Regions from separate parts of the Sporosarcina contaminans genome, predicted to be linked through region 1. Evidence: predicted binding sites of a transcription regulator. Region 1 holds the regulator's gene; the other holds the start of a gene.
What was found. Region 1 encodes LexA, which represses DNA repair genes until DNA is damaged. Its sites were predicted from a motif close to CGAACATATGTTCG; they were not measured.
Positions count from the first base shown of each region.

Region 2: a site for LexA is predicted at 11,507-11,520, ahead of parE (DNA topoisomerase IV subunit B). Genes of this name have one in related genera too.

Region 1 covers NZ_JBHTLT010000016.1:204,135-220,589, reverse strand. The annotation lists gene ACFQ38_RS03720 (alpha/beta hydrolase) at 1-443, shown strand, start outside; gene ACFQ38_RS03715 (YneF family protein) at 1,322-1,558, opposite strand; gene ACFQ38_RS03710 (GNAT family N-acetyltransferase) at 1,744-2,241, shown strand; gene sirA (sporulation inhibitor of replication protein SirA) at 2,285-2,731, opposite strand; gene tkt (transketolase) at 3,013-5,016, opposite strand; gene ACFQ38_RS03695 (DUF896 domain-containing protein) at 5,136-5,369, opposite strand; gene ACFQ38_RS03690 (YneB family resolvase-like protein) at 5,563-6,213, opposite strand; gene yneA (cell division suppressor protein YneA) at 6,210-6,518, opposite strand; gene lexA (transcriptional repressor LexA) at 6,717-7,337, shown strand; gene ACFQ38_RS03675 (dihydrofolate reductase family protein) at 7,525-8,058, shown strand; gene ACFQ38_RS03670 (methionine gamma-lyase family protein) at 8,139-9,401, opposite strand; gene ACFQ38_RS03665 (trimeric intracellular cation channel family protein) at 9,545-10,141, shown strand; gene hfq (RNA chaperone Hfq) at 10,191-10,415, opposite strand; gene miaA (tRNA (adenosine(37)-N6)-dimethylallyltransferase MiaA) at 10,455-11,405, opposite strand; gene ACFQ38_RS03650 (alpha/beta fold hydrolase) at 11,402-12,328, opposite strand; gene ACFQ38_RS03645 (glycerol-3-phosphate dehydrogenase/oxidase) at 12,325-13,959, opposite strand; gene glpK (glycerol kinase GlpK) at 13,974-15,470, opposite strand; gene mutL (DNA mismatch repair endonuclease MutL) at 15,499-16,455, opposite strand, start outside.
Region 2 covers NZ_JBHTLT010000003.1:4,367-20,821, reverse strand. The annotation lists gene fni (type 2 isopentenyl-diphosphate Delta-isomerase) at 1-620, shown strand, start outside; gene ACFQ38_RS00830 (rRNA methyltransferase) at 981-1,355, shown strand; gene ACFQ38_RS00825 (S41 family peptidase) at 1,908-3,197, opposite strand; gene ACFQ38_RS00820 (hypothetical protein) at 3,194-3,427, opposite strand; gene ACFQ38_RS00815 (GNAT family N-acetyltransferase) at 3,527-4,000, opposite strand; gene ACFQ38_RS00810 (GNAT family protein) at 3,957-4,304, opposite strand; gene ACFQ38_RS00805 (alpha/beta fold hydrolase) at 4,394-5,242, opposite strand; gene ACFQ38_RS00800 (MFS transporter) at 5,777-7,000, opposite strand; gene parC (DNA topoisomerase IV subunit A) at 7,096-9,525, opposite strand; gene parE (DNA topoisomerase IV subunit B) at 9,522-11,492, opposite strand; gene plsY (glycerol-3-phosphate 1-O-acyltransferase PlsY) at 12,001-12,603, shown strand; gene ACFQ38_RS00780 (HesB/YadR/YfhF family protein) at 12,637-12,930, shown strand; gene ACFQ38_RS00775 (C40 family peptidase) at 13,149-14,078, shown strand; gene ACFQ38_RS00770 (UDP-N-acetylmuramoyl-tripeptide--D-alanyl-D-alanine ligase) at 14,488-15,885, opposite strand; gene ACFQ38_RS00765 (YheC/YheD family protein) at 15,863-16,455, opposite strand, start outside.

The sequences.
Region 1 (16,455 bases):
ACGGGGAATCGATGGGCGCAGCAACGACAATTCTTTACGCTGGTACTTATGAGGATGAAGCAAATTTCTATATTGTCGATTGCCCGTTCTCTGATTTCTCCGAGCAAATTCTCCATATTTTACGGACGAATACTCCATTAAGGACTTCCATGACATTGCGTGCCGCTAACTTTTTCTTGAAAATTCGGGATGGCTATACTACATCGTTAGTTTCGCCGCGTGAAGTTATACAGCATATCGAAAAACCGATGTTGTTCATCCATAGTATGGAAGATGATTTTATTTTACCACAAATGACGAAGGAATTATTTGCGTTAAAAGAAGGAAATAAGATGTTAAAGCTGTTTGAAAAAGGCGCGCATGCAAAATCTTTTAACGAAAATCCAGAGGAATACGAATATGAAGTGCGGCATTTTTTACATGAATTCGGATTTTCCTCTTAATAACCTCCTTGCCTTGTCACGGGGCAAGGATTTTTCATTTTAAAAAAACACTTTCCCGAAATAGAAAAGTGGCCAGTAAAATGGGAATATTACAGCATGAACAATATTAAACTACATAATCAGCTATATTCTAACTTTTTACACATAATTAATTTCGAAAGCCTTCTGGAACTACCACGATCCCCGCGCTCTTTCGGTTTCAACGCTTTCAATCCATTGCGGCGGTAATTCAGTTGCCACTCCTATTCATTTAATCAAATCACATAAATAGGGAGAATTCTATCGTGGATAGAAGAAACTCAAATCTCAAGAACCTTTATAAATTGGTTTTGTTGAATTTCTCCATATGATAAAAAATCTAAAATTTTTTAATCGCTCAATTATAAACGATAAACATTGTTTTAGCATCTAATCAATAAGATCTCTGTTCCTCTTTAAAACTACTTGTTTATCATGATACGCTCGAAAAAATCCCACATTGTTACCTGTACCACCTTTCTATAACCATTTATCATTTCTAGCCTACTGTACAGCTTTTAGGCGTGTTTCATTATGGACTATTCATCGTTTCTATGTGTTGCTCGTATCGACTAGCCTATTATTTCCATAGCGCTCAAACTACAAATAGTAAGTGAAAGAATTATTTTTTAAAAACATCTTATAGTTCCATCAAAAAAACCACCTCTCCGGTTTATCTTTCACCAGAAAAAGTGGTTCGTTTGTAATTGATTAAGAAAGATTAAGCACAACATGTAATTTTCGTGAAGAATGATTACCCGGTACAACATTGTGACAGGCAATTATTGATTAGAACAATTAGCAAGCATTTGTTGAAACACTTACAAACTGCGTTATCTCAATATTATTGCCTTGTCCAATTATTTTTTCTTACCTGCATTCTCACTTACTTTGTTCATTTGCGCCATCATTTGGTTAATCTTCTTTTGTGAAGGTTTTTGTCCCATTTGCATCATCATCATACGTAACATTTGTTCATTGATCGGTGGGTTTTCCTTCAAATATTTCATCATATATTGACGTGCGATGAAAAATCCAAGGGCCACACCAGCGATTAACGCGACGACGGCAATGAGGATTACCCAAATCGTGCTCATCCGTTATACCTCCTTCACTACCGTTATTCGAGATTACTCTACCATGTTGGATTATACAACAAAGCGGCGCCATATAGCAATGTCTGGGTATTTTAATTTTTTGATCTGCTGACGTTTTAGCTGTATTTCTTATACTATAATAAGAAAAGTAGAATTATTTATTGATTTTTAAGGGGGACTACAATATGGAGATGGAAATTAGCCTTAGACCTTTACAGATAAATGATTTCGATGACGTCCTTAAATGGTCTAAAGATGATGGTTTTTGCATGGCAAACGGCTGGGAGAAAAATAGGGACAGAGATGAGCTTTATCAATGGTGGCAAAAATGTGTAAACAATAAAGCTCATAATTTTATAAGACTTGGGATAGAGTTTGAAGGCAAGTTAATCGGTTATGCAGATTTAGCATGCATTAAGGGAAATTCCGCTGAAATCGGCATCGCAATTGGGAATCGTTCCTTATGGGGAAATGGAATCGGATCTGCTTCATTATTGCGAGTGATTGACTATGCGGCAAATACACTTGGAATTGATATTTTTACAGCCGAAACACATGAGGGGAATGTACGTTCGCGAAAAATGTTAGAGAAAACTGGATTTATCGAGCGCAGCAAAATTGGCAATGAAATTTATATGGGACAAGCAAACCAATTGATTCAATATGAACTGATTCGGTATTAAAAATAAAGAGACCCCTTTTCCTTTCCTGGGTCTCTTCATACCATTAAAATACAATAGTCCTTTCGGTCATTAAATGATAATCTTGCTTCACCGGTTTCAACCATCCCCACTCTCCTTGTTCATCCATGACTGCAAAGAAACGATCATCAGACCCGGATAAGGCGACGAAGAGATCGAGGTCTAACATGCGTGAACCGTCACAATATGCTAACAGTGAATATGGAGAAATAGAGATGTGGATCGAACCTTTCATAGGATGGGATAAGCGGTATTCTCCTTCATCGCTTTCCACAGTTGTAAAACTCTTTCCTAAGTTTTTCAAAATGGCTTGGTCAATTGCAGCTTCTTCAATTTCATCACATAAAAATTGCACTTCTTGTAAAGGCCGCTCATGGGCATCATCTTTCAATAAATCATATAATAGTCCCTCTCTACCGAGAATGAATGATTGGTACCGTTTTTTCACTTTGTAAATCCCATATGATCGCATGATCGTCACCTCCTTTTCTATTAGTCTACCCTAAATGTAATAAAAATATTGTCATATTACGAAAAAGATAGACACTTTTATTGTCGGAATGGTGGAAACATTGAAGTATCTTTTATTGATGAGCTCATAAAAGACAATAGAACCGCATATGCCCAAAAACTACCGCAAAAAAACAAATTTATAAGCATAAGCAACTCCCTATAACTCATAAATTGAAAAAGATTTTTTCATGAACCAAAAAACCACTTTGGAAATTGTTTTTTTCCAAAGTGGCCTCACAATCATTTATTTAACATTGTTTTTACTTTATTCATTACATTGTCTACAGTAAAGCCATACTCGGCAATCACTTTCGCTCCAGGGGCACTTGCACCAAATTGGTCGATGCCCATTGCCTCTCCTTCATCACCGATATATTTATGCCATCCTAGCGTTGAACCCATTTCAATGGATAGACGTTTTTTCACCGCTTTCGGTAATACGGACTCTTTGTACTGGTCATCTTGTTTATCGAATAAGTCCCAAGATGGCATAGAGACGACTGCAACGTCTATTCCTTCCGATAGAAGTTGCTTTTGTGCATCAACGGCTAAATTCACTTCTGAACCTGTCGCGATTAAAATCGCCTCAGCAACTTCACCTTTAGCTGGAGAAACAGTATAGGCGCCTTTACGAACTCCCTCTTTAGCTAATTCGCCTGTTGTCGGCAAGACTTGTAAGTTTTGGCGTGAAAGCACCAATACAGTCGGCCTATCTTTCGATTGAACAGCAATTTCCCAAGCGGCAGATGTCTCATTGCCATCCGCTGGTCTTATGACTGTCAACATAGGCATTGCACGCAATGAAGATAAATGCTCAATTGGCTCGTGAGTCGGTCCATCTTCGCCAACAGCAATGCTATCATGCGTAAATACATACGTCACTGGAAGTTCCATCAAAGCAGATAGTCTGATTGCAGGTCGGACGTAATCGCTGAACACGAAGAACGTACCGCCGAAAACATTCAATCCACCGTGGAGTGCCATACCGTTCAACGCTGTCCCCATTGCAAATTCACGAACACCGAACCATATATTGCGGCCTTCAGGGTTACCTGGAAGGAAATCTCCAGCACCTTTAATTGTCGTTTTGTTTGAGCCCGCTAAGTCAGCACTTCCTCCAAAAAGCGATGGAACCGTTTTGGCGATCGCATTGATTGCATCTCCTGAAGCGGAGCGCGTAGCAATCGATGCACCAGCTTCATACGTCGGCAGATTTGACAAGTTTTCAGTAAGTTCGTTATTGATGGCTGCATTGAGCTGTGAAAATAGTTCAGGATGCGCTTCTGCGTATCGGTCAAATAGGTCATTCCATTCCTTCTCCGATTTGACACCTAACTCCTCAATCGATTTCTTGAACGTGCTGTATACGTCTTCCGGCACGTGGAAATCCTCTTCGAAAGTCCATTTGTAATATTCTTTCGTCAATTTCATTTCATCTTCGCCAAGCGGCATACCGTGAGCATCCGCTTTGCCGGATCTGTTCGGAGATCCATAGCCGATGACAGTTTTCACTTCGATAATCGTTGGGCCGCCTTCATTAGTTTTGGCTTCATCGATTGCTTTCGAAATTTGGCCAACATTATTTCCATCTTCTACGCGAATATAATTCCAGCCGTAAGACTCAAAACGTTTTTGAATATTTTCTGTGAAAGCCATATTCAAATCGCCATCAAGAGAAATATCATTGCTGTCATATAGGACGATCAACTTATTCAACTGTAGATGGCCAGCTAAAGAAATTGCTTCGGCTGCTACGCCTTCCATTAAATCGCCGTCTCCACAAAGCGCATAAGTGTAATGGTCGATCACAGGGAAATCCGGACGATTGTATGTTGCAGACAAATGTTTTTCTGCCATAGCCATTCCTACAGCCATGCCAATTCCTTGTCCTAATGGGCCAGTTGTTGCTTCAACGCCGACCGTATAGCCATACTCCGGATGTCCGGGTGTTTTAGAACCCCATTGTCTGAAGTTCTTGATTTCTTCCATTGGCAGGTCATAGCCGCTCAAGTGAAGCAAGCTGTATAGCAACATGGATCCATGTCCAGCAGAAAGAACAAATCTGTCCCGATTGAACCATTTCGGGTTGGATGGGTTATGGTGCATATGTTTTGTCCACAGCGTATACGCCATCGGAGCTGCACCCATCGGCAATCCAGGGTGACCTGAATTTGCTTTTTCAATTGCATCGATCGATAATGTTCGAATCGTATTAATCGCTAACTGTTCAATTTGTTCCGTCATTCTGAACATCCTTTCCCGTAACTTTCTCTAATAGTGAATAAATCGTATCCTATAATAGTGTAGTCAATATAGACAAGAATTACAATCCGCATCTCGGATATCATAAATGTCCCGCTCAATCAATTCAAATATTTTTTATTCTTTGCCTCTTTAACTTTTTGAGGTGTAACATCATTTCCTTGTGGGTCAAGCACTTTAACATTCTCAATTGTATTTCTCATAGAGGAACGGAATGATTCCAAATATTCTTTTCGTAATTTTGTTTGCTCTTTTGCTTCTTCGATTGACAATCCTATCGTTTTAGACTTTTTGGAAAGCTCATTGATACGGTTGATTTTATCTTGCGATAGCATAGTATTCCTCCAATTGTAATAAAACTTCATTTTTAGAACAAAAATTGCACAACAATTGCATTCAATTGTAGAATGCGAAGAGTTCTGTATATAACACATTGCTTACTTCCAAGAGCACTATCTGATGGAAAAACGCTTTTACACTGAAACTCTACTATAGAAGGTATACAAAAAGAGCAGGAAGTGCAACCATTCAGCCTTCCTGCTCCATTTCATATTCTTTATAACGTCTATGTACAGTCGCTTTACTTATATGATGACCTAAACCTTTTAAAACGCTTGTAATTTCTTCATATGTGAGCCCTTTTTTACGCAATGAAACAATTTCTTCGATTGGCACTTCTATTCTTTCTCTTCCATCCATATTACCTTTGTTTTTTAAATTGTTTTCAGGTCTATAGCCTTCGCGCACTGCCCGTTTCATTCCTCTTCTAATTTTCGCGTTATGCAGTTTACGCTGATATTCCTCAACGATCGCCAATATTTCCAACAGCATTGTATCCATTTCGTTTAAAGCAATATTGCCGCTATCATGATTGGTAATAATCGATATGTTCGTTTTCGATAGCAAATGCAAAATGGCCACTCTCGCGTTCCCTCTACCTAATCTTGTTTCATCTTGTATTAAAACTGCGTCAATATTTTCAGTTTTGATGTAATCGAGCAGATCAAGTAATCCTTCTCGCTCAATATCATAACCGCTATGCTTGTCAGAAAATGTTTTCAAATGATGATACCCTAACTTCTGAGCAAGCGCTATAAGCTCTTCTTCCTGCCTTCTTAACGAAGGTTCCTGCGTGTTTTTTTCTGTACTGACTCTACAGTAAATGACACAATTTTTCATCGTTCCTCACCCGCCAATACTATAGCATTGGCATCGTAATTTGCATAGACTGGCAGCTTGAGCGTTTCTCCTGATTTAATCGTTGTTGAACTTAAATCGTTCATGTCTATTACTTTTCGTATCCATTGACGAGGCTCTTCATGTTCGGAAAAATGTTCGGCAAGCCCCCATAACGTATCCCCTTCGGAAATTGTAATTTCTACGAAGTCATTCGGTTGTGAATGCTTCATAACCCAAAAGAGAGTAAATGTAGAGCAGAGCAACATCATGAACAATATGTATCCGTATTTTTGTATGAACTTCATAAAAACCCCTCCAAGAATGTCTGTTCGGAATATTTGTTCCCATTATAGAACAGGCATTCCTATAAGTCAACAGTTTTTCTCGAACCTCTGTTTGCAAACCACTCGAACACCTGTTATACTCTTTTTAAGGAATAATCACGAATGTGGTTAAGAAACCACAAACTTCCTAAGACAACTTTTAATCGAGGGGTGAGAAAGATGAAAAAAATATCGAAAAGACAACAAGATATATTGACATTCATAAAAGAAGAAGTAAGGCAAAAAGGGTATCCCCCGTCCGTCCGTGAAATAGGAGAAGCAGTAGGACTAGCTTCAAGCTCTACAGTCCATGGACATTTAGCTCGCTTGGAAAGTAAAGGGTATATTCGTAGAGACCCTACAAAACCAAGAGCAATAGAAGTGTTAGACCCTGAAGGTCATGATGCACTCAAAGCGGGAGTTCTGCACGTTCCGCTTGTAGGGAAAGTAACCGCCGGCCTTCCAATCACTGCAATTGAAAATATCGAAGAGTATTTCCCGCTACCAGAAACTTACGGAACTTCTGATGACCACCTTTTCATGCTTGAAATAATGGGAGAAAGTATGATTGATGCAGGTATTTTGAACGGAGATTACGTCATCGTCAAACAACAACATACTGCCAATAATGGGGAGATTGTCGTTGCAATGACTGAAGAGGATGAAGCGACAGTAAAGCGATTCTTTAAAGAAAAAAACTATTTTAGATTGCAACCTGAAAACGAATCTATGGAACCAATTATCGTAGACAACGTTTCCATCTTAGGAAAAGTTGTTGGCGTATACCGACATATTCATTAATGTCTAGCTGCTTTCAACTGAACTTATCCATACATCTAAAGGGAGTGACACACGATTTCGTGACACTCCCTTTTGTTTAGAATTTTTCAAGAAAAATATTCGAATCTTGTCTGAAAACCTTTTAAAGTTCTTATTTATCAATCAAAGCCTAAGAGAACATTCTAAAAAAAGAGTAAAGGAGAATTTAATGAGTAAAAATCGAAATGTTGTATTATTTATTGCTTCAAGTTTGGATGGATATATTGCTACTGAGGATGAGTCTCTAGAGTGGCTTTTTAATGTCGAAGGTGAAGGTGATAATGGAATTTCAGAATTTTACGACACTGTGGATACCATTTTAATGGGGAAAAGAACATATGATTGGATAATAAAGGAAAATCCAGGGGAGTTTCCATATAAGAACAAAGAATGCTACGTATTTTCAAGATCTATAATAGAAAATACGGAAGATGTAAAATTTGTAAATGGTAATATAAATCGTTTTGTCAACAAACTAAAAAGCCAAGAGGGAAAAAACATTTGGATTGTTGGTGGCGGAGAATTGTTGCTTTCCTTTATAGAGGAAATGTTAGTTGATGAAATGATTATAACAGTTGCCCCAACGATACTTGGCAAAGGAATTCCCCTATTCAGAGAAGGAAATCAACAATTAAATCTCTCTTTAAAAGGAATGCGGAGATTCAATCAATTTGCTGAACTCCGGTACAAAGTAATCAAATAAGGGCGCTTTAAAAAAAGAGAAACCTCGTAGTTGAGTGTTTCTCTTTTTAACGCGAGTTAAAGCTTTAATAATTAATAATATTATTTCACCATTTGAGATTTCAATAGTTGTTCCATAGAAGACATAACTGCCGCTTTTACGTGTTCATATGTCAAACCGCCTTGCACATATGCAGTATAAGGTGGTCGGATCGGTCCGTCTGCTGTCAATTCGATACTCGATCCTTGTATGAATGTTCCAGCAGCCATGATTACATCATCGGAATAGCCAGGCATATAGGATGGTTCAGGTGCATAATGCGCATTGATCGGAGAGTTTTCTTGAATCGTCTGGCAAAACGCTATCATCTGTTCAGCATTGCTGAAATTGACAGATTGAATCAAATCGGTGCGGAGATCTGCATAGTGCGGTGTCGTATTGAAGCCATAGCTTTCCAGTAAAGCAGCTGTAAATACTGCACCTTTCACCGACTGACTTACGACATGAGGAGCTAAGAAAAACCCTTGATACATTTCAAGAAGCGTATCCAATGAAGCCCCCGCTTCCGAACCAATTCCCGGAGATGTCAATCGATATGCACACTTCTGAATCAAATCCGAACGCCCTGCGATATAACCTCCCGTACGTACTAACCCGCCGCCAGGATTCTTAATAAGAGATCCGGCCATAATATCAGCACCTACTTCTATCGGCTCTTTTGTTTCCACAAATTCACCATAGCAATTGTCCACAAAAACGATTAGATCCTCATTGATCTCTTTAATGAACCTTACCATTTCCTCAATTTCTTCCACATGGAAAGAAGGTCGATCCGAGTACCCTTTCGATCGTTGAATGCCGATCATTTTAGTACGTTGATTCACATGTTTTGAAACTTCTTCAAAATTGACAGAACCATCCTCCTTCAAATCAATATGTTTATACGTAATGCCATAATCATGCAATGATCCTGTATCCTCACCGTTTCCTGTAACGATCGCTTCTAAAGTGTCGTATGGCTTACCTGTAATATATAGCAGCTCATCTCCTGGACGCAATAACCCAAAAAGACTTAACGAAATGGCATGCGTCCCTGAAATAATTTGGTTCCTAACTAAACATGCTTCCGCTCCGAACACGTCAGCATATACTTGTTCTAAGACATCCCTACCGCTATCATCATACCCATATCCTGTTGATCCTGTGAGATGAAAATCACTCACCTTATTTTTCCGGAAAGCGGATAATACCTTTCTCTGATTATAAAATGCAATCTCTTCGATACGCTTAAAATAGGGAGCAATTTTTTCTTCTACTTCCGAAGCCCGTAATGTCAGTTGCTCGCTATATTGAAATAGTTTCATCCGTAATTCCTCTTTCTTTTTATAGTCACCCTATTATCTTATCATAATAAATGGCGTTTGAAGCTCACAAAACAAAGAAGAGACTAACGTATTCGCCATTCATTTGCTACAATAATAGATGCTCTCAGAAAGGAGGCAGTTGTTTGGCTTGGGAAGTTTTTAGTTTCATCGGAACAGCAGCCTTTGCAATATCGGGCGCCCTCATAGCACTTGAAGAACAATATGATTTATTTGGCGTATATATTTTAGGGATGGTGACAGCGTTTGGCGGCGGTGCAATACGGAATGTCTTAATTGGCGCCCCCGTCTCTGTACTATGGGATCAAAATTTCCTATTTATTGTGGCGACCATTTCAATCCTTATCATTTTCTTTTTTTCGAAAATGCTATTAACTCATTGGAACAGATGGGGGACATATTTTGACGCTGTTGGGCTTGCAGCATTTGCAATTCAAGGTGCAATGTTAGCAGTCAAATATGAAAAATCATTGTTTGCTATTATGGTTGCAGCAGTATTGACAGGTGCTGGCGGCGGTGTCGTTAGAGATGTGTTAGCTGGTAGAAAACCGCTAATTTTCCAAAAGGATATTTATGCAGTATGGGCTGCAGTGGCCGGGCTTCTCGTCGGTCTCGGTTTACATAAGATAGATATCGCCTTATATATATTATTGATCGTAACAACAATGTTACGAATGCTTTCCTATCGTTTCCATTGGCGATTACCACAAGGGCCAAAATAATAAAGGCCGTATCAAGTCTCATAAAAGACTTGAATGCGGCCTTTCCTCATTACGCCTCGTCCTTCAACGTGACAGGTTTTGCTGGTACATACGTTGAAATCGCATGCTTATAAATCAATTGCTGCTTGCCATCCGACTCTAACAGGACGGTATAATTGTCATACGACTTAATGAGCCCTTTCAATTGGAATCCATTCAATAAAAAAACTGTAACAAACGTATTGTTCTTTCTTAATGAATTCAAAAAAACTTCTTGCATGTTTCCTTGTGCCATACACCCCATCCTCCTGTAGCTTCTATATTCTTTTGCTCTTTATCTATTATTCGAGATGTTCTGATCAAAATCCTTCAATATTGATAAAATTCCATTAATAATTATTTCACGATCTGTCAATGCATCAAACCAATGCACATCCAATTTATTTCGAAAATAGGTCATTTGCCTTTTTGCATAATTGCGGGTATTCTTTTTAATCAACGCCACTGCCTCATCAATTGTTAAAGTTCCTTCAAAATATTGATGAAGCTCCTTATAGCCAATTGCTTTGACAGATTGCACATTCCGGACACCGGCATCCCATAAACCCTTCGCTTCCTCCAATAAACCTTTTTCCATCATCGCATCGACCCGGCGATCAATTCTTTCATAAAGAAGTGCCCTCTCCAAATCAAGACCTACGATAAAGTGTTCATAGATTGGTATCTGACCTTTGCCATCCTCATGAGCATTTTTCGTTTTTCCAGTCACTTCGATGATTTCCAACGCCCTAATTAGACGCCTATGATTATTCGGATGGATCTTTTCAGCGCTTTTCGGGTCAGCCTCCTGCAATTTCTCATATAACGCCTCTGGACCATTCTCAATTAGTTGACGTTCCAGATTCAAACGAACTTCTTCATCTGATGCTTGTTCAGTAAACCGGAAATCATAGAGGACAGACTGTATATATAAACCTGTTCCTCCGACGATGATCGGTATTTTGCCTTTCACATGAATTGCATCGATTGCAGACCTTACATTCTCTTGATATTCCGCAACCGAAAAAGCCTCTGTCGCCTCTTTTATATCGAAAAGATAATGTGGAACCCCCTGTTTTTCTTCTTCAGTTATTTTAGCGGTGCCGATATTCAGTCCTTTATAGACTTGCATAGCATCTCCATTAATGATTTCTCCGCCAATTCTCTTAGACAAGTCAACGCTCAATGCCGTTTTCCCAGATGCTGTCGGACCGACTATGGCGATGACGAAAGGTGATGTAGTCATTTTCTCTCTATCCATTTCTTAGTAAACTCAAAAACTTCTTGCCGATTCGTTTCGTGCAGCATTTCATGACGCCCTCCAGCATAAAGCATGACAGTGACATCCTTCAATCCTGCTTGATCATATTGATCCGCTACTTTGTATATCCCTTTGCCAAATCCTCCTACAGGATCATCTTCTCCTGATAATAAAAGAATCGGCAAGTCTTTTGGCATATACTCTATATTTTTCATCATATGGATTGTGCCAATTCCTTCAAATAGATTGATGAAAAATTGCGTCGTTGGCACGAAGCCGCAAAGCGGGTCTTCAATATATTTTCCGATGGACGCCTTATCTCTTGATAGCCAATCAAATGGTGTTTCAGCATTTTTAACAGTCTTGCTATAATTGCCAAAGACGAGCGAATTCAATAGTACATCAGGCTTGTCTGCACCACTCATTTTCCTTCTCAACATCGCTAGCGCTTTTCCTGCTTTACGGCTCCATTTTGGATCATTTCCAGTGCCCGAGCAAATAAGCATATCCAACTTATCTCCGAATAATTGTGCATAGCGGCGAGCAATGAATGACCCCATACTATGGCCGAATAAAATAAATCGGTTTGCAGGGATGATTGTTTTAAAATGCTCAATAATTTCATTTCCATCTTCTACAATACGATCAAACCCTATGTTATCGCCAAAATGCCCCAAATTTCCAGCTTTTAATGCGGTTTGTCCATGGCCTCTATGATCATGTCCTGAAACTGCATAACCGTTTGAGCATAAATATTCCATGAATGGCTCATAACGGCCGATATGTTCTGCCATACCGTGAAAAATATGCACATGTCCGATTAGCTCTTTTTTCGGTTTCATCCAAACAGCATGAATGGTGCAGCCATCTGACATTCGTATATTGACTTCATTCAATCGACCGCTCATTCCTTCCCTTCTGCTATTTGGATTTGGAGATCCAATTCAGTTGCATAGCGCTTCTTTTCTTCTTCAGAGTAAGAAAGAAGATTTGCCATATAATTGATAACAGCCTCTTTATATTGCTTTACATGATCAATTTCAAAATATAATGCACCTTTTCGGCGAATGAGGTAGTCTGCTGGTGTTACAACCGCTTCATAGTGGATTCCATACATAATTTCCGCTCTCCATGAAAGTGGCAAATCAGATTTTTCCACGGATAGGGCATGTGCATAGTTAAATAAAATATCAACGTTCGTACCATAAGTAGATGAAAGCTTTCGACCTTCCTCTTTCGACAGTGAAAAAAGTCCGGCCTCATTCGTTTTACTATCCAAGAAACTTTGGAAATGTTCCTCATTGTCAAACTCTCCACCCGATAACCGTAATTGCTCTGTCACACACGGGTTAAATGATTGCGATGGAAAACGATCGACAATACGGTCAACAACATGCTCAGCCATTTTTCGATAGCCTGTCAGTTTCCCCCCGGCAATTGTAAGAAGACCTGTATCCGCTTCCCAAATTTCATCTTTTCTTGAGATTTCGGAAGCATCTTTTCCTTCTTCATAGATTAGCGGCCTAACTCCCGCCCATGTCGACTCTACATCTTCTCTCTTCACTATCGTCGAAGGGAACATATAACGCAATGCTTCCAGCAAATAGTCAATATCCTCGGAAGTTGCAACCGGCCGTGCAGGATCGCCATCATAAAAAGTGTCAGTTGTTCCGATATAGGCCTTTTTCCCTCTTGGAATGGCGAAGATCATCCTACCATCAGGCGCATCGAAATAGACTGCTTGACGCAAAGGGAATTTTATCCGATCAATAACGATATGAACACCTTTCGTCAAACGCAAAGTTTTGTCGTTGGACATTTCGTCTTTTTTCCGTACTTCATCTACCCATGGGCCAGAAGCATTGACGACAACTGTCGCATCAATTGAAAACATTTCGCCATTCAGCATATCCTTTACAAGCGCACCAACAACCTTGCCGTTATAATAGTTGAATTGCTCCATCTTCGCGTAATTTAAACAGAGTGCCCCTTTTTGAACGGCTTTCTTCATTGTTTCAATTGTTAAACGTGCGTCATCTGTTCTATACTCCACATAATGCCCGCCGCCTAATAAGCCTTCTCTTTTCAATAACGGCTCCATTTCAAGTGTTTCCTCAGCAGTCAACATTTCACGACGTTCTTCTTTTCTCACACCAGCCAACTTATCGTAAACAAATAACCCGGCAGCTGTCGTCAATTTTCCGAAAGTGCCTCCTTTATGAAAAGGGAGCAGCATGCGTTCAGGTTCAGTTACATGTAGTGCGTTATGATAAACAATATCCCGTTCCTTGCCGGTTTCGGATACAATTTTCAATTCGAACTGCTTCAAGTACCGCAATCCTCCGTGAACTAATTTCGTCGATCGGCTGGAAGTGCCTGCTGCGAAATCTTGCATATCAATTAAAGCGACGGACAGCCCTCTCGTAACGGCATCCAGTGCAATTCCTGCCCCGGTAATTCCTCCACCGATCACCAATAGATCAAATTGGTAGTCGCGCATAAATTGTTTTACTTTTGGCCTTGTAATTGATGACAACATTGTACGCCCTCCTTCTAATCCATTTTAAAGACACGCGCCGCTTCCACTGCTTTTTTCCAACCTGCATAAAGTCCATCCCTTACACTGCAATCCATCGAAGGAGAGTATGTTTTTTCCTTGGACCATAATGCTTGGATTTCTTCCAACGAACTATAGAAATTCGTAGCAAGGCCAGCTAAATAGGCAGCTCCTAAAGCCGTCGTTTCCAAATAAGCGGATTGCTCCACATCAATTTGCAATAGATCGCTTTGAAATTGCATAAGAAAGGAGTTGGCAACCGCGCCACCATCAACTCGTAACACTTCAATTTTCTTTCCTGCATCCTTTTCCATCGTCATTAATACATCTTTCGACTGGTATGCCAAGGATTCTAATGTCGCACGAATGAAATGCTCTTTCTTCGTACCGCGGGTCAATCCGAAAACCGCTCCTCGTGTATCGGAATCCCAATAAGGGGTTCCAAGACCGACAAAAGCTGGGACGACATAAACACCATCAGTTGATGGAATGCGTTCCGCATACATTTCTGAGTCTTTAGCATGCTGCAACATTCGCATACCATCTCGTAACCATTGAATTGCTGAGCCCGCGATGAACACACTACCTTCCAATGCGTAAGTTACTTTCCCATTTAAACCGTAGGCTATCGTTGTCAATAAACCATTTTCAGATTGAATAGGTTGCTCCCCTGTATTCATTAACATGAAGCAGCCTGTTCCATAAGTATTTTTAGCCATACCCTCTTGAAAACATGCTTGGCCGAATAATGCGCATTGCTGATCCCCCGCCGCACCAGCAATTGGAACCGATGCACCAAAAAATACTGACGGATCGGTATGGGCATAAACTTCGGATGACATGCGGACTTCGGGAAGCATGCCCATCGGTATAGACAGCAAATCACAAAGCTCCTTATCCCATTTCAACTCATGGATATTAAATAGCATTGTCCTCGAAGCATTGGAATAATCCGTTACATGGACTTTGCCATTCGATAATTTCCATATTAAAAACGAGTCGATCGTTCCAAAAAGCAAATCGCCTTTTTCAGCTTTTTCTTTCGCGCCTTCCACATGGCTGAGGATCCATTTTAATTTAGTTGCTGAGAAGTATGGATCAAGTTGCAATCCTGTTTTATTGCGTATTGTTTCTTCATGCCCGCCATCTCGCAATTCATCGACGATTTGCTGTGTTTGCCTTGACTGCCAAACGATCGCGTGATAGACCGGCTGCCCTGTACGCTTATCCCAAACGACCGTCGTTTCTCGCTGATTAGTAATGCCGATGCCTGCAATGTCCTCAGGCTGGTAGCCTCCTTCTGTCAATACGGAAGCAATAACAGACAGTACTGATCCCCAAATTTCATTGGCGTTATGTTCAACCCAGCCAGGCTTCGGAAATAATTGAGTAAATTCTCGTTGTGAAGTTCGGACCATTTTTCCTTCTTTATCAAAAAGGATTGCTCTTGTGCTTGTCGTTCCTTGGTCAATCGATAGAATAAATTTCCCCACTCCATCTTCACTCCCTATCCTTTTGCGTTTACATAACGCGTTTAAACATCTTTTCAATTTCATATGTTGAAAAATGAATGAGTACAGGTCTGCCATGTGGACATGTATACGGGTTTTCAGCTTTGGATAAATCCGACAACAGCCTTTCCATATCGGCAATCGTTAAATAGTGATTCGCTTTGATGGACTTTTTGCAGCTCATCATAATTGCTGTCTCTTCCCGGAGTTTCCCAATATCGATTTTCTTTACATCCAACACTTGCTCGACCAATTCTTCAATAATTGCAGTTTCTTCTCCTTTTGGGAACCAAACAGGATGCTCCTTCACCGTATACGAAGAAGGGCCGAACTCTTCCAAATAAACTCCTACATCATTCAACTTTTCCATATTCTCTTCAATTATCGCTTTGTCATTTCCTGCATAATGGAAAATAAGAGGCATCATTAGCATTTGACGTTCACTCTCATCCGCTTTACCCAATTTATCTCTGAAATATTCATATTTTATCCGCTCTTGTGCAGCGTGTTGATCGATCATATAAAAACCATCTTCATTTTGTGCAATAATATACGTTCCATGGACTTGTCCGACTGGAACTAAAGAAGGAAAATCATTTGCTGCTTCTTCTTCAATTTCTTCCTGCACAATTTCTATTGGTTCTTTCTCTTCATATACATATTCCGGCTGCACTTGCTGCGGTTCTTCTTGAATAACCGGTTCTACATTGTTGTACATACGCTCATCCAATTTCTTTTCCGCTTGAACGATTAGTGCTTCATTCTTTTCCTGCGGTTTTGGAGCTGCGCTTCTGAATGTGTTTGATGGTGCTGTTTGTTTCATTTCGTTCCATATCGTTCTTTGCTCGGACATTATTTTTGGTGCAGGTTCTCGCTTTATTGCATCAGGAATAATGACCGTTTTTTTAATCGCCTCGTTGACAGCCGTTTTAATGAGATTCAGCAACTCCCCCTCTTTACTCATTCG
Region 2 (16,455 bases), on a different contig from region 1:
TATGTAAGAAAATTGTAGAAATGTCAGATGCAAATGCACTCGTACTCCATTTAAATAGCATACAAGAAGTAATTCAACCGAATGGAGATACGAATTTCAAAGATTTACTTATAAAAATCGAGAAATTGGTATCTGAAATGGACATTCCTATCGGAGTAAAAGAAGTAGGTTGGGGAATTGACGGCGACATTGCTAAAAAGCTGACAGATGTGGGCATATCTTTCATTGACGTTGCAGGAGCGGGCGGCACGTCATGGAGCCAGGTTGAAAAATACCGATCAGCCGATCCTATAAAACGCGCTGCAGCAGATGCATTTAGTGAGTGGGGAATCCCAACTGTCGACAGCGTTGCATCAGTCCGCAAAAAGATCGGCAATCAAACGATCGTGGCAAGTGGCGGAATGGCTACAGGACTTGATGCAGCGAAAACAATCGCCTTAGGTGCTGATGCAGTCGGATTTGGCAGATCTATTCTGAAAGAAGCGACTCAATCTGTTGAAGACGTCATTCAAGTGATGGAAACGAAAGAATTGGAGTTGCGCATCGCTATGTTCGGTGTTGGAGCCTCTAATCTGAAGGAATTGCAAGCGACCGATCGAGTCCGTTATACAGAAAGATAAATAAGCGCCCATCCGATCAATTTATGCCGGATGGGCTTTTGTCCAGCTTTACGACTTTACGGTACAGCAATAAAATTTGGGTTGAGCGAACGTTTACTTTCATAATCGTTCTTGTTTGTTAAATAGCAGAAGTTTTACCGAAATTGCTATTCATAAATACCGTTACAGATCAGACTTAAAACCCTATCATTTCACGTATAAAATCATGAAAACAGCAAGCAAAAACCAACGTGAACCACCTAAAATTTGGAAGATCCTAACATTTTTAGAGAAATAACAAACACTAATCTTACTTAAGGAATTGTATGCTTATGCAATGTATATTGGAGATAAATATCATTTTTGAAGGAGTGTTTTACTATGTGGAAAATTATTGACGGTAAACTGCAGCAAACAACCGACACAGATCGAGTAAAATTCAGAACAAACATTAGCAAAGCAATTTTAGATGATTTACAAAGGATTGCTGAAGATAATGATACGCATGTCAATTATTTATTAGAAAGCGGATTGCTACACGTATTAAAACAAGATGTTATTTCATTTAATAAAGATTTGAGACCGAAAGATCGAGTTCAATACAAAACGACATATGACAAAGAACTACTATCAGCAATTAAGGAAAAAGCGAAGGAACAGAAACTATATATAAACGATCTTATCGAGTATAGTGTGCAATACATTAATGTAGAGGAAAGTAAGGATAGAAACTATAGATATAGAATAGAGGAGTAAATAAAAAAACTCTTTTAAAGAACGCCCCCGTCATAATATATATTATAGAGAGTTACGTATCAATGATAAGTATACTTAAGACAGTGAGATAAAAAGGGTTTTTTATTGTACAAGGACACCAAAGTCCGAACTATTTGGACATGAAAGTTTGGACTATTAGTTTAGTCCGATCTATATATCGAGTTGAATTACCCAATTCATTTACCAATTAGGATTTTTATTAATGCTGCATTTATACATTATACTTGATTAGTTTCATATTCCAGTGTCCCATAAGGCATCATTATCCCCAATCACATTAGGAACGGATTGATCAATAATCTTAGAATGCCCCACTTCTGTAACTGTGATTAAGATAGTTTTTGTTTTTATTACTTAAACCCCAATGGGATAAGCGTTATTATTCAGATGATCAAAAGCCAAATCCCACCCTATTTTCAGTAGGAATTTGGCTTTTGATCTTCAGCAATCACGTCCGTTAATGTAATACTAAAAATTTAAATCAAACACCTCATTTGGTAAGTGTCATTTTCTTGTTTAAATAATAATTCCTTATATATTAACTTCTTCTTTTAATATTTCCAATGCATATAAAAGGTCTATATCTTTATAGATATGCTCAGGAGTCCAAGGTATATAACGATCGGGTTGAATCCCTTTACCGTGTAATGGATGATTTAAAGTTTTTTGTACACGGCGTGATATTGGATAATAAAGTGAAAACATATCGGCCCACTTTTTGATAACTAAATCGCTATAATCATTCACCCCCATAGTGGACCGTCCAATTACGGTTACTTTAGAAGACGACATACTCATCTCTACGAAGTATTCAGCTGCACTAGCACAATAAACGTCAGTCATAACAACTACTTTTTTAGGAAAATCAGTTCCTTCGAACTTAGATGCTTTATCCTTCAACGAGTCGGAAAAATCTAATGCAACAAAACCTTGACCGCGGTACTTCTTACATTGTTCTTCCGCAAAATCAAGGACATCTAATGTCTCTTGATCTTTTATATCCTTTCTAAAATTCTGACATAATTGAATAAATAAATCAGAATTTCGATTGGTATAATTGAACTCCCTTAATTCACCTTCAGTACTTGGGTGTTCATCGCTTGGGAAAATATATGGAACTAACGTTGAAATGGCTTGTCCATTTCCACCATTATTATTTCTTACATCGATAATTAGATTTGTACATTTTTTTATTTTAGCATCTTGATTTTTCACAAAATCCAAGGTACTGTCCACATCAGCAAAACTCGGCAAAGTGATGACTAAAGTTCCTTCGTTTATTACTTCTAGTGTATGCTCTTTCTTTTTAGAAACTGGTTCGTAATCTTTCAAACCAAATTTAATATGCTCTCCATTTTCGTTTTCAATTGTAACAAATGATGATTTATTAATGATATGCGACCAATCTTCACGTTCTGCACTAGCTCCTCTTAATGAACTCGGATTCGAAGCTATTACTTGATTAATTGTTCGATCGTCAATTGCGACAATTTTTGATCCTTTTGGAAATCGATTTTCTTCGAATGTCTCTATAACATAAAGGACATCCTTATATCTTCTTGTTCGAAAACCACGGGTGATAGTTTTTACGTTGTCTGATCCTTCAAAATTAAAATACATATGACGATCTTGAAAACTAATGAGATAGTCATCAACGATTTCAGTAAATTTCTGTGGTGTTAATTCCTGTTGGCCCTCTAATTTCTTAATTTCTTCACGATAATATTCAGGTTCATCCCAATCTTGTTTTTCTTCATAACCAGCATAGTCAGAGTGAACAATATCAACTATTTCGTTAAATATTTCGGAATAACTATTCATAGATATTCATTTCTCCCTTTCCCATTAATCAGCTTATTTATAATTGCTTCACCTCTTGCAACGCTGCCATATACATAGACACTATGCAGTTGATTTGGAAACAGCAATCCTATTTCCTTGATTGAATCATGTATGAGAGGGAGAAAAATAGAATGGATTTTGTCTATATGAACATCGCTGATGATGTATCCATCTCCATCAAGTCCATATCCAGCTTGTAAACAAGTCACTTTGGCTCCACCTTCCTTGTGTATCGCTCATCAAGTCCTTGTTGTTGTTTTATCAAAACTCAAATTCGAACGACATCAATCGGTTAGAATAATCAAATCCTAATTTTCAGCCACTCTTTTGGACGGCTCGTTTGATTCATCAGTTGTCCAATACACACCATACCCTCTTTCTAAGCATTCCTTTATGTATTGTTGTCCTAATATCGTTGCCAAACCACAATTTCGCATATTTTGATCAAATGTTGCTATATATGCTTCATGGCGGTCTCCGTTAACACAACATGAGTAACATGTACTTATTACCTTGCCATTTTTTAAAATAGCATATCCTAATCCATGTTGAGTAAAAGATTCCGCCGAGGACCAATACTCTTTTAACTCTTCCCTTAGCCTCTCGTCAGCATTAATCAATTCCTTAGTAATCCTTACCATGGCAAGGTCTTCATCAAGTATATGACCTGGTTGCTCCAATCCTTTTTTGAAACGCTCCGTAACCAATTCGTAATAGACGTTATACCCAACATAATATTTACGCCCATACCACTTTTTGCAAAGTCTTTTTCCAAGATTCATTAAAGATATTGCCGATAAACCAAACTCCTCCACATGAATCCAGACTTTCTTGCTTTAATTGTGTGGAAATTAAATTACCAAGGTAGCTGTTAAATAACCCATTCTCTGGATCGCCGAGCAGATAGTATCCCAAGCCTACCGCGTATACAATAGCAGTATGAGGCTCCTCTATTTGATCAACATATACTACGCCTTGATTCATACCGCTAATAACTGCATTTAATACATTTTCATTTTTTTCTTGCGGAGTAACCAATAATTTATTAACTTTATAATAATCTTCTTTAGACAGTTTAACGATCATTAAATATCCCCCCTAATGTGCAGCTTTTTCAGAGATACCCACATCACTTTTCATTAGTCCCCCATAAAAAAAAATTGACGTAAAAAACGTTAGCAATTAGATGAGCTGAAGAAATCTTTTGCAATTGAAATAATTTCCTGTGGTTTTTCAACTACTGTCCAATGACCGGCATTGTTGATTTCAACTAATATTGCATGCGGTATATAATCTATTAAAAGTTGTTTAATTTTAGAGGGATCTAAAATGTCATGACTTCCTTGTGCAACCATATCTGGGATTTGATCCAGTTTAAAAAGTTTATCGGTTAAATCATAGTTTTTTACTATATCATCTATGATTTTTTTTTTTACTACCTTGTTCATTTTAAAAACCTTTTTCTTTTGTAAACTTTCTTTTGAGAATACATAGTAGGGGTCTAAAACTTCCAAGACTCTTTCATTATCTTTATTCACTTTTTTAAATGAAAATATAAATAGCCTAATTTTATCCTTGAGAGAAAGTCTTTTCATAAGTTCTTTTTGAAAGCTTTTATACCCTTGAGCCGTAACACCTATTGCAGCAGTTAAAAATAGCCCATTGACTCGCTCTGGATATGTAGTGGCATAAAGTAATGCAAGCATAGACCCCCACGATTCTCCGAATAAGTTCATTTTAGTTAAACATAGTTTTTTCCTTAACAATTCTAAAACTTCTACTTCCATACTCATGGAGTACTGGCCGGATTTTTCTGTTTCTGATTGACCACAACCCGTTTGATCATAAAAAATCAATTTATAGTTTTTAGATAAAGGTAAAACGTGAGGCAAAAAGAATTGATGTTGGCTTCCTGGTCCGCCATGGAGGAAGACAATAGGCTCACCATTCCCGACAATGTTGAAATATACTTTTTGATTATTTAAATTTATATAATTAGTGTTCTTCTTTTCTTCATGGTCCATTTTTACCTCCCAGTACTATTATTTGAATACATTCCTAGTAAAAAACACTGAACGATTATCATCCATCTGGCCGATTTTCGAACAACTGTTGCGAATGATCGAGGCCGTTCGCTGGACGTAAAGGTTATGAAGAAATTAACTTTATTCATAAAACTTATACATTGAAAACAACTGGCTTATAATAACTATTGTAACACACTTCTGAAAAATACGACTCCTGTATTTGATCATGAATATTGTCCGAAGTAATATATATTTGCCAATGTAGGGTGTTTCTATTTAAAGCATGAAAATATTTTTTTGAGTCAACTCCACTGTTAAATCCACATTATGTACCATGCAAAGAAGAAACCACTTTATTTCTCACTTGCGTATGTCTCGCCCAAATTCCCTATCTTTTCCCTGCCTTCTGTCGACTATCTTTATGGATCGAAGACTAAAATCATTACAAGAAATGTCCAATCAGAAAAGAAAAAGCGTAAGATGGAACGGACATCTGCCATTCCATCTTACGCTTTTTCATATATTTAGTTATTAAACCGTCTTAACTACCGACGGCTTTACTTGCTGTTCTAATATAATATTCCTGCGTTTCATTTGCAGGAAAAAAATCGCTGTTAAACTTAAACTAATGAATCCGAATATAACGACCATCGTTTGCAACCCTACAATATCCAAAAATGCCCCTGCACTTAGCAGCACAACTTGGAACATGACTCTTTCCAGCATATTTCTGAAAGAGAAAAAACGTCCATGGTATGCTTTTGGCATTTGTTTCTGAAAAATTACCATTGCTGTTGGGAAAAAACAGCCTAATGCAAAGCCTAAAAAAGCGAAAGCGCTTAAAGATAAAATCAAATTTTCTGCAAAAACAAGCAAGAATTCTGCGATACCTACCATTGTAGCGAAGAAAAATAAGATAAATGTTGTTTTCCATTTTCTTGTAACATATTTTATTGCAAAAGAACCGACCATGAAGGCGATCCCTTCCACTGCATAAACAAGGCCTTTTATCGTTGAAGATTGCTGGATTTCGCTTAGATTAATAACAATTAAATTAAAAGAGCCTAAAAATAATAAAGGAATCATCGTCATAATTAATGTCATGCTAACTGCGGGATACGATTTCAACACAGGAAACATATCTTTAAAGTTATTTTTTTCTTTATTGCCCTTGTTTCGAACATCTTCATCTCTCGTTTCGTCTATACGCAGCATCATCGTAAAGATGAGCAGCACTGCGTAGGCGACTGCAGAAATCCAATAGAGAGATGATAAAGACCAATAGACTAACATAACACCGGCTAATGCCGTCCCTGCTACCCTTGCAATCGTTGCGATATTCATATGCAAGCCATTCATCGCAAGCAGCTGATCATCTTTAACGACGAGCGGAATTGTTGATTGCAGTGCTGGAAAATAGAAAGTAGCTGATAATTGTATAGCGATAACGAACCCCATCATCCACCAAACTGAATCTGTTGCAATTGCGATTAGCATAAATGCAACGCTTAGCAGCCTTCCAAGGCCAGCCAAGAGCAATACGGTCTTCTTCCTGGATTGGTCAATAATACGCCCTGCTAAAGGTCCGGCGATGATCCCTGCAAGTAGCCCAATTGCTAATATGAGTGCTTTTACAAAATCTGACGGGATCTTTTCCTGTAAAAACTCTAAGTTGCCAATTATACCGGTCCATAATCCAAGTCCGGCGATCAATTCACCCGATAGAATGATCCACACATTCCGGTTTTTCCACATAACCCCATCCTCATTCCTAATTTACTTCGCTTTTCGAACTATTATACGGAAAGCAACGAAAAAAGTCACGAGAAACTTTCCCGTGACTTCATTCCCTATTTTACTTCTGCTTTTAATTCTTTATACATTTTTTCTACTTGTCCGGCATCATTTTCATCGACAAGGAAGCTACCATTAGAATATCGGTCAACTAATCTAAGTGTGTTTACTTCAACTTGTACTTTATCGTCTTTTTTCGTGCTTAAAATGACCGAATCAGTCGGTTTTACAAGTTCTACACCGATGATTCTATGAGGGTTCGTTTTTAATTCTTTCAACACGACAACGCCACGCTGAGCTCTTGCGGCGGGCTCCATCTCTTTCAGCGCCATTCGCTTTGCAGCGCCACGTTGAGTGGCAATCAATATCGATTCAGTCTCATCTCGGATAACAGTCATTGCAACGAGACGATCATTTGTTTTTAAGTTAATACCTTTGACACCTGCTGTTCGGACACCCGTTTCGGTAAGCTCAGATAGGGAGAACCTTAGCCCGTATGCATGCTCTGTGAATAAAATAACGTCTTCCTCACCTTTCACGAGCTGAGCATCCACTAACCGGTCTCCTTTTTTCAAATTCATCGCTTTAAATGTCCTTGAATACCGTTGAACATGGAAATCAGAGAGCTTCGACAGCTTAATATTGCCGCTATCTGAAGCCGTCAAAATGGAAGCTTCCTGGTCGAAGCTTTCTACTCCGATTGCTGCTACAATCTCTTCGTTCTGATCAAGAGAAATTATGCTCGATAAATGTTGCCCTAAGTCACGCCAACGAATATCCGGCAATTCATGAACCGGCTGATAGACATAATTGCCGAGTGAAGTAAAAATGAGCAAATGATGCTGCGTATTCATAACCGATTCAAGGAGACTATAATCGGATTCTTTCATTTCCTGTCCAGTGCCATTTGACGCACTGAATGACCGGATACTTGTCCGTTTTACATAGCCGTCTTTCGTTACTGATACGACAACATCTTCACTTGGAACAAGAATATCAAGGTCCACTTTAATATTTTCAATCTTTTCCTCAATGACCGATCGTCTCGGTTCGGCGAACTGTTTTCTAATTTCAAGAAGCTCTTTCTTAATAACATTCGAAAGCTTTTTATCGCTTTTTAAAATGGCATCGAGCTCTGCGATTAGTTTACGTAATGACGCGTCTTCTTTTTGCAGTTCGGTAATGTCCGTATTCGTTAACCGATATAGTTGCAGGGAGACGATTGCTTCCGCTTGTACTTCTGTGAAGTCAAACTTTTTAATAATATTGTTTTTGGCATCTCTTTTATCTTTGGACGCTCGGATCGTGCGAATGACATCATCTAAGATCGATAAAGCTTTCATAAGGCCTTCAACAATATGTAGACGGTCTTTCGCTTTTCTTATATCGTATTTCGACCTCTTCGTTACAACTTCCTTCTGATGGTCTATATAAGCATCCAATAACATCGGAAGCGACATCAATTTCGGCCTGCGATTTGAAATCGCGACCATATTGAAATTATACGCAACTTGTAAATCCGTGTTTTTTAATAAAAACTGTAAAATTGCATGGCCATCCATGTCTTTTTTCAATTCGATAACGATGCGCAAACCTGTTCGATCCGATTCATCACGTACATCTGCAATTCCATCCATTTTACGGTCTAAACGAAGTTCATCGATTTTTTTTACCAAATTAGCTTTGTTTACATCGTATGGAATTTCTGTAATGACAATTTGGGATTTCCCTGCTTTCAAAGGCTCGATTTCAGATTTGGACCGAACAATAATTTTTCCTCGCCCTGTCTCATAGGCTGTCTTAATGCCATCGATTCCTTGAATCGTTGCTCCGGTAGGAAAATCTGGACCTTTTATAACCGTCATCAATTCATCGACTGTAACACTGTGATTATCCATTCTCATGAGCACGGCATCAATTACTTCATGTAAGGAATGCGGCGGGATATCCGTTGCATAACCTGCAGAAATCCCAGTTGATCCATTGACGAGCAAATTAGGGAAGCGCGAAGGAAGTACAGTCGGTTCCGGTTCAGTATCATCGAAATTCGGGATGAATTCAACTGTTTCTTTGTTAATATCTCTCAACATTTCACCTGCAATTGCAGATAGCCTTGCTTCGGTATACCTCATTGCTGCTGCAGGATCACCATCAACGGAACCATTATTGCCATGCATTTCAATCATTAAATGCCGCAATTTCCAGTCCTGGCTCATTCGGACCATTGCATCGTACACGGATGTATCTCCGTGAGGATGGTAATTACCGATCACATTTCCGACTGTTTTTGCCGCTTTCCTAAATGCTTTATCATGTGTATTGCCTTCGTGGAACATTGCATACAAAATACGCCGTTGTACGGGTTTTAAGCCATCCCTCGCATCAGGAAGCGCCCGATCTTGAATAATATATTTACTATAGCGTCCAAAACGGTCGCCGATTACTTCTTCCAAGGGCAGATCTTGGTAACGTTCTGATAAGGTCATTCAAAGTCCCCCTCGACATGCAAAAATTCATTTTCTAAAATATTATGTTCTTCTGTTCCAAAGTCAACATTGTTTTCAATCCATTTTCTTCTTGGCTCTACTTTGTCCCCCATTAAAGTGGTTACACGCCGTTCGGACTGCGCTCCGTCTTCAATCGTTACTCGGATCAATGTGCGCGTTTCAGGATTCATTGTCGTATCCCATAGTTGGTCGGCATTCATTTCACCAAGACCTTTATAGCGTTGCAGCATATAGCCTTTTCCAATTTTTTTAATTGCTTCGTCAAGATCGGCTTCAGTCCACGCATATTCCACTTGTTCGTTCTTGCCGGTTCCTTTGGACACTTTGTAAAGCGGCGGTAAAGCGATATATACCTTTCCGGCTTCGATTAAAGGCTTCATGTAACGGTAAAAAAATGTAAGGAGCAGCACTTGAATATGTGCCCCATCTGTATCGGCATCCGTCATAATGACTACTTTGTCATAGGCGATATCTTCAATTTGAAAATCGGAACCGACTCCACCGCCAATCGCATGAATAATCGTATTGATTTCTTCATTTTTCATAATATCTTCCAATTTCGCCTTTTCGGTATTAATCACTTTACCGCGCAATGGCAAAATAGCCTGGAATGTCCGATCCCGGCCTTGTTTAGCAGATCCTCCCGCAGAATCTCCTTCAACTAAATACAGTTCATTTTTTGCAGCATTTCTTGATTGAGCAGGTGTAAGCTTTCCAGACAACAACGTGTCTGAACGTTTCCGCTTTTTGCCTGAACGTGCATCTTCCCTTGCTTTTCGCGCTGCTTCTCTCGCCTGTTGAGCACGTATCGCTTTTCGAATTAAATTAGCACTCAATTCAGCGTTTTCCTCAAGAAAATATAGCAACTGTTGGGAAATGATCGAGTCAGTCGCAGTACGTGCTTCCCCTGTACCTAATTTTCCTTTTGTCTGTCCCTCAAATTGAAGAATTTCTTCCGGGATCCTCACAGAAATAATTGCTGAAATACCCTCTCGTATATCCGAGCCATCCAAGTTTTTATCCTTGTCTTTCAATAAGCCCGTTTTTCGTGCATATTCATTAAAAACGCGCGTCATTGCTGTTTTGGCTCCCGTTTCATGTGTTCCACCATCTTTTGTACGCACATTGTTTACAAAAGACAAAATCGTTTCAGAATAGCCATCTGTGAATTGAAATGCGAACTCCACTTCTATTCCTTCCGCTTCCCCTTCCAGATAAGCGACATCATGCATGACATCTTTTTCTTCATTCAAATAAGAAATGAAGGCTTCTATTCCCGTTTCATAATGGAAAATGTCATGTTTATCAGTACCTTCTTCTTTTAAAACGATTTTCAAACCTTTCAACAGGAAAGCAGATTCTCTTAATCGCTCCGATAACGTTTCATATTGGTATTTAATCGTTGAAAATATGAGTGGATCAGGCTTAAAGTGGATCAACGTCCCCTTTTCCCTTGTATTTCCGATTTCTTCAAGTGTTGTTACAGGCTTGCCGCCTTGTTCAAAGCGTTGACGATATTTTTTCCCATCACGGAAAATCGTCACTTCCAACCATTCGGACAAAGCGTTAACAACCGATGCACCGACGCCGTGCAGCCCTCCACTTGTCTTATAGCCGCCTTGACCAAATTTCCCTCCGGCATGTAGGACGGTAAGGATAACCTCGGTTGTCGGTTTCCCGGTCTTATGCATACCTGTAGGCATACCGCGACCGTAATCCCTTACACTTATACTGCCATCTATATGGATTGTTACATCCACTTCCGAACCGAAGCCTGATAATGCCTCGTCAACTGCATTGTCAACAATTTCATACACTAAATGATGAAGTCCTCTAGAGTCCGTAGAACCGATATACATTCCCGGTCGTTTACGAACCGCATCAAGGCCTTCTAAGACCTGAATGGAGTCATCATTATATGCTGTTACTGATACATTCTTCGTCAAATCGCAACCCCCATCAAACGAATGTTCTATACTAAATCTATCGTACTGCTTCCCGTAAACCTTGTCAAATCAACGTTCCGGGTATGTCGCTCAATTAATTGTATATAAGAAAGCGCTATTATGCAATGAGATAAGGCATTTGTGTTTGTAATTTTACCCATATATCGTTTAATAGAAGCATGCATTTTCTTATAAATCCATTCCTCATATTGTCGGCGCTCTACTGTTCTGATAGACTAAAAGGACAACTAATGTCAATTTTGCGTTTATGTTTTGCGCGCGGATTTTGAAACAGGTTTGATCGGTTTACTACTTCGAAATTTCGTGATTTTGTAGGCTAAATCCAACATACGATTGGCCAAGCAAGTTTGCATTGACAGTCGTAATTTGCTTACCATTCTTAAAGAGTAGGCGTTAATGAACAGCTCTTAAGAACAGTAGCCCACACTCCTCTCACACAGTATGAGAGAAAAATATTTGCTTAATAATGATAGTAAAGGGGAACATCATGGAAAATATCATTCTTATTATATGTGCCTATTTGCTTGGCTCCATCCCTTCTGCACTTTGGGTTGGAAAGATTTTTTACAAAACTGATGTACGCCAGCATGGCAGTGGGAACTTAGGTGCTACGAATACGTTCCGCGTTTTAGGTAAAACAGCTGGTATCGTTGTAACTTTGCTTGATATTCTAAAAGGAACGGCAGCGGTCCTTTTACCGCTTTTGCCACTATTCGCTGCAGGTACGATTCACCCACTTTTGTTAGGAGCGCTCGCCGTAATCGGCCATATGTTTCCTCTATTTGCGAACTTTAAAGGAGGGAAAGCTGTTGCGACTTCAGGCGGTGTTTTATTAGGATATAATTGGCCAATTTTTATCGTTGTGCTACTTGTATTCTTGATAGCACTGAAGTTTACTAAGATGGTTTCTTTATCCTCAATGATCGTAGCTGTAGTCGGTTTTATTTATAGTATTATTTATTTCGTTATTAGCGGTGATATCTATCTTATGATCATCGTTGGATTCATGGCCATTTTTATTTTTTATAGGCATCGAGCCAATATTGCACGTATTAAAGCAGGAACTGAGCCAAAAGTGAAATGGATGTAATACAATAGAGGCATCACAGAAAGGCGGGATTGTATGAAAATCGTTATTTCGGATGATGCAATGAAATGGTTCCATGAAGAAATGGAAGCAGAGCAAGGAGACTATATTAAATTCTTTGCCCGGTATGGAGGTTCAAGCCCCTTACATGATGGATTTTCACTCGGAATTACGAAAGAGAACCCGGATGAAATTGCTGTGGAAACAGAAATGGAAGGCATTCATTTTTACGTTGAAAATCGAGACTTTTGGTTTTTCGATGATCATGATTTACATGTTGACATAGACCAACAATTAAATGAATTGACCTATACTTACGAAAAAGCGTAACGGTTATTATCCGTTACGCTTTTGTAATATTTTCCTCTTTTATGCCTGTAATATAAATGTAAAGAAAGCATCCGAGCCCCCACCATTCCATCATTCTTATTGATCCTAAAATAGAGAGGAAAATACTTCCGACTGAAAGTGTTGTTTTCTATGATACCTTATGCGTAGTAGCGAGTCAGTCGCTAAATCAATAAGATGATCTTTTGGAGGAGTTATTTATGAAAAGAAAATTTTTATCAGCAGCACTTATTACTTGTGTCAGCCTCAGCTCAATTGCTATACCTGCCATTGGTCCTGTACATAGCGTCTCAGCAGCTACTGCTACACAATCGAACAGCCAAACTGTAAATGCCAAAGCAGATGAATTAATTCGCATCGCAAAAAGTTTGATTGGGAAATCTACGTATAGCACAGCAGAGTATAAACCTACTTATCCATACAAATTTTCTTGTGCAACATTTCTTATGTATGTTTTTGAAAAAGGTGGAGTAGATCTTGCAACATATAACGAAGATTATATGTTAAAGCAAGGGAAATACGTAGCGAAAAGTCAGCTCCAAAAAGGAGATCTAGTATTTTTCAAAAGTAAAAAAACTGGAACGGATCCCGATCATGTAGCTATGTATATCGGTAACAATAAAGTGATCCATATGGCTGATTCAAAACAGAATATCGTCATATCGGATATGAATAGCAAGCCATATTACAAAGAGAATTATATGACTGCAAGAAGAGTTTTGCCAAGCTTGATGTCTTCCACTCCCGCAACGAAAGGTGATAAAATTGTCGAATCGTCTTATAAGTTAAAAGACAGTGCGATCATCGGAAAAACGAATAATGTGAGTGCAAAAAGGTTTACAAGCATAGGATTTGTCAACTATGTTTATAAAAACAACGGTGTCAATCTTAACGCGACAAGTTTGAAAGACTTACAAAGCAAAGGTACAACAGTTTCCCGTTCCAATTTGAAGAAAGGTGACCTTATATTCTTTAATAGTGTAAAAGGATCAAAGAATCCATCAATGGTTGGAATTTATGCAGGTGAACAGCGAATTATATTACCGAATTCAGGGGGCGTCATAACTCGTGTCATGCTTGTCGATTATTACAAAGAGCATTTCATTACAGCGAAGCGTGTGTTCAACTAATCATTGACTGGCAATAAATGAACTATCAGCTTGTGCTATTCTTCAGCTGAGCAAACGTATTGGAAAATAAAGTGAAACTCAGCTATGCTAACGAACATAACATTTACATCGGCAGACTTCACTTACTTTATCTATAAGAACATGGCATTGATTTGCGAAGATATTTTTACAGCTTACAGTGCAATCCTTGTGACACAAACAGGGTACTCTTACAAAATATAAGCGCAACATTTAGCCAATTGTATTTATATAAAGAAGGACAATGATAACAACAATTAATTTAGGGACACGTTTCCTATGCGAATTGTGTCCCTAAATTTAGGTTAATAATAAGTTCTCCTCATGTACTATTGCATTGTTCCAATTTAGTTTTTTCATGTATAATGAGCCATTCTTCTCTTATATTTCTTTATTCCCTCGCCAAAGTGCCATTTTTTAAACGTTCGGCAAACTCGATAAGTGATCTGCTTGACATTGGCCCCTTAATTAGCACGATTGTCTTCTCATCCAATTGAGGATATAAAAACTCCTCTACCCCGTTTACATCTTGATATATGCGAATAATTGCATTGCTGCCATCGGCACTTGCTTGCTTCGCGATTTGACGAGCTTTTTTGCCAATCGTTAATAATGCATGGATGTTTCTTTGGGCAATTTTACTGCCGATTTCTTGGTGATATTTTTGTTCGAAATTTCCTAACCGATTAATGTCGCCTAAAATAAGTATTACCTTTTTGTTTTTTCCGATAGCATCAAGGACTCTCAGTGCCGCTTCAATCGATGTCGGGTTGTTCGTCCATGTGTCGTCAATGACTGTGCAGCCGCCTACCCCTTTTGAAAACTCTAAATGGCGTCCCATGTTTTTGTACGATTGCAGGCGTCGAATCGCTTTATGCAGATTGACACCCATCTCATTTACTGCTGCAAGTGCGGATAATGCGTTAAGCACTTGGTGTTCTCCATAACCAGGAATAAACACACGATAACCCTTTTTTTGATGGTACATTGTAAAGGCCATGCCGCCTTCTGCATACCGGATATTGGCAGCGCGGAAATCCGAATCCCGATCGGTTCCAAAATAAACGATTTTTCCTTCGAAATGGCGTTTGTTCAACTTTTGAATATTTTCGTCATTGCTATTCAAAATCAACGTTCCGCCTTTCCGAACACCATCAATAATTTCCGATTTCGCTTTCCGATACCCTTCAATATCTACACAACCATCTAAATGATGTACGCCGATATTCGTTATAATGCCAATCGTCGGCTGATAAATCATACATTGGTGGGCAATATTACCAGAGTTGCCAAGGCCATGCTCAAATATAGCTGCCTCAGTCTGCTCATCAATGCCCATTAAATATGGAAAGGACCGCCTCGGCTCGTTTTGGCTGCTTACAGACGCATGAACAACCCGGTCTTCCGAAAGTATATGATGAATCATATCTTTAGTTGTCGTTTTACCGCAAGTGCCCGTTATCGTTACAACAGGAATATCAAATAAATTTCGATAATACGTTATAAACTTCCAATACGATTGCACGAGACTTTGGACTTGGAGCACAGTCGTCTTATTTAATAGAGGTAAATCAATCTCTTTTTTATCTGTAACGACTAGTGAAGGCCCTTTCTGATCAATTGCTTTCCAATCGATCGGGTCTGTTCGGTTTACAAACAGTAAAGAGTTCCGTCTTTTATGGTCATGCCTTTTATAGTAAATGGCATCCTGTACTTCCCAGTCCTCTTTTCCGATAATGATTTGGCCTCCTAATAATTTTCGGATTTCACTTACCACAATCGATTTCATTGCGGTTCCCCCCTTTCGCCGAAATCCGGTTTTTCTTATTTTGTCGAATCAACTGCTTAATCCTATTATGGATGTCGTTGTTTTCGAACCCGAAAAACATGGACAAAGAAGGTGCATAATTCCCTTCGATTACCCATAAATATCCGTCACGATCAATCCCAATATCAAAACCGATAATCGTTAATCCATTTTGTTCCGAAGCAAGCTCCTGTGCTACATAATTGCAAAGATTTTCAATTATATCCGTGCATCTTTGCATGTCAGCTTGAATTCCTGCATCATTGAAAGCTTGTTCCAACGATAATAATTTTTGAGCCCGGTTTGTAATGAAATAATTTGCAACCGCAACTCTGCAAAGCATGCCGGATGTTACCCAATCCCGATGATCCAACTGCGTAATCACTCTTAGGTCAAAGGGGCAATCGTCTATCGTCACAAGAGGAATTCCTTGTTGGACTAAGTATTCCATTTGTGACAAATGATGATTGTTCAGATACGTAAGCAATTGATCGAGATTTAATCCGTCAATTGTTTCATCCAGCATTCGCAATTCGAATGTCCTGTTATTTT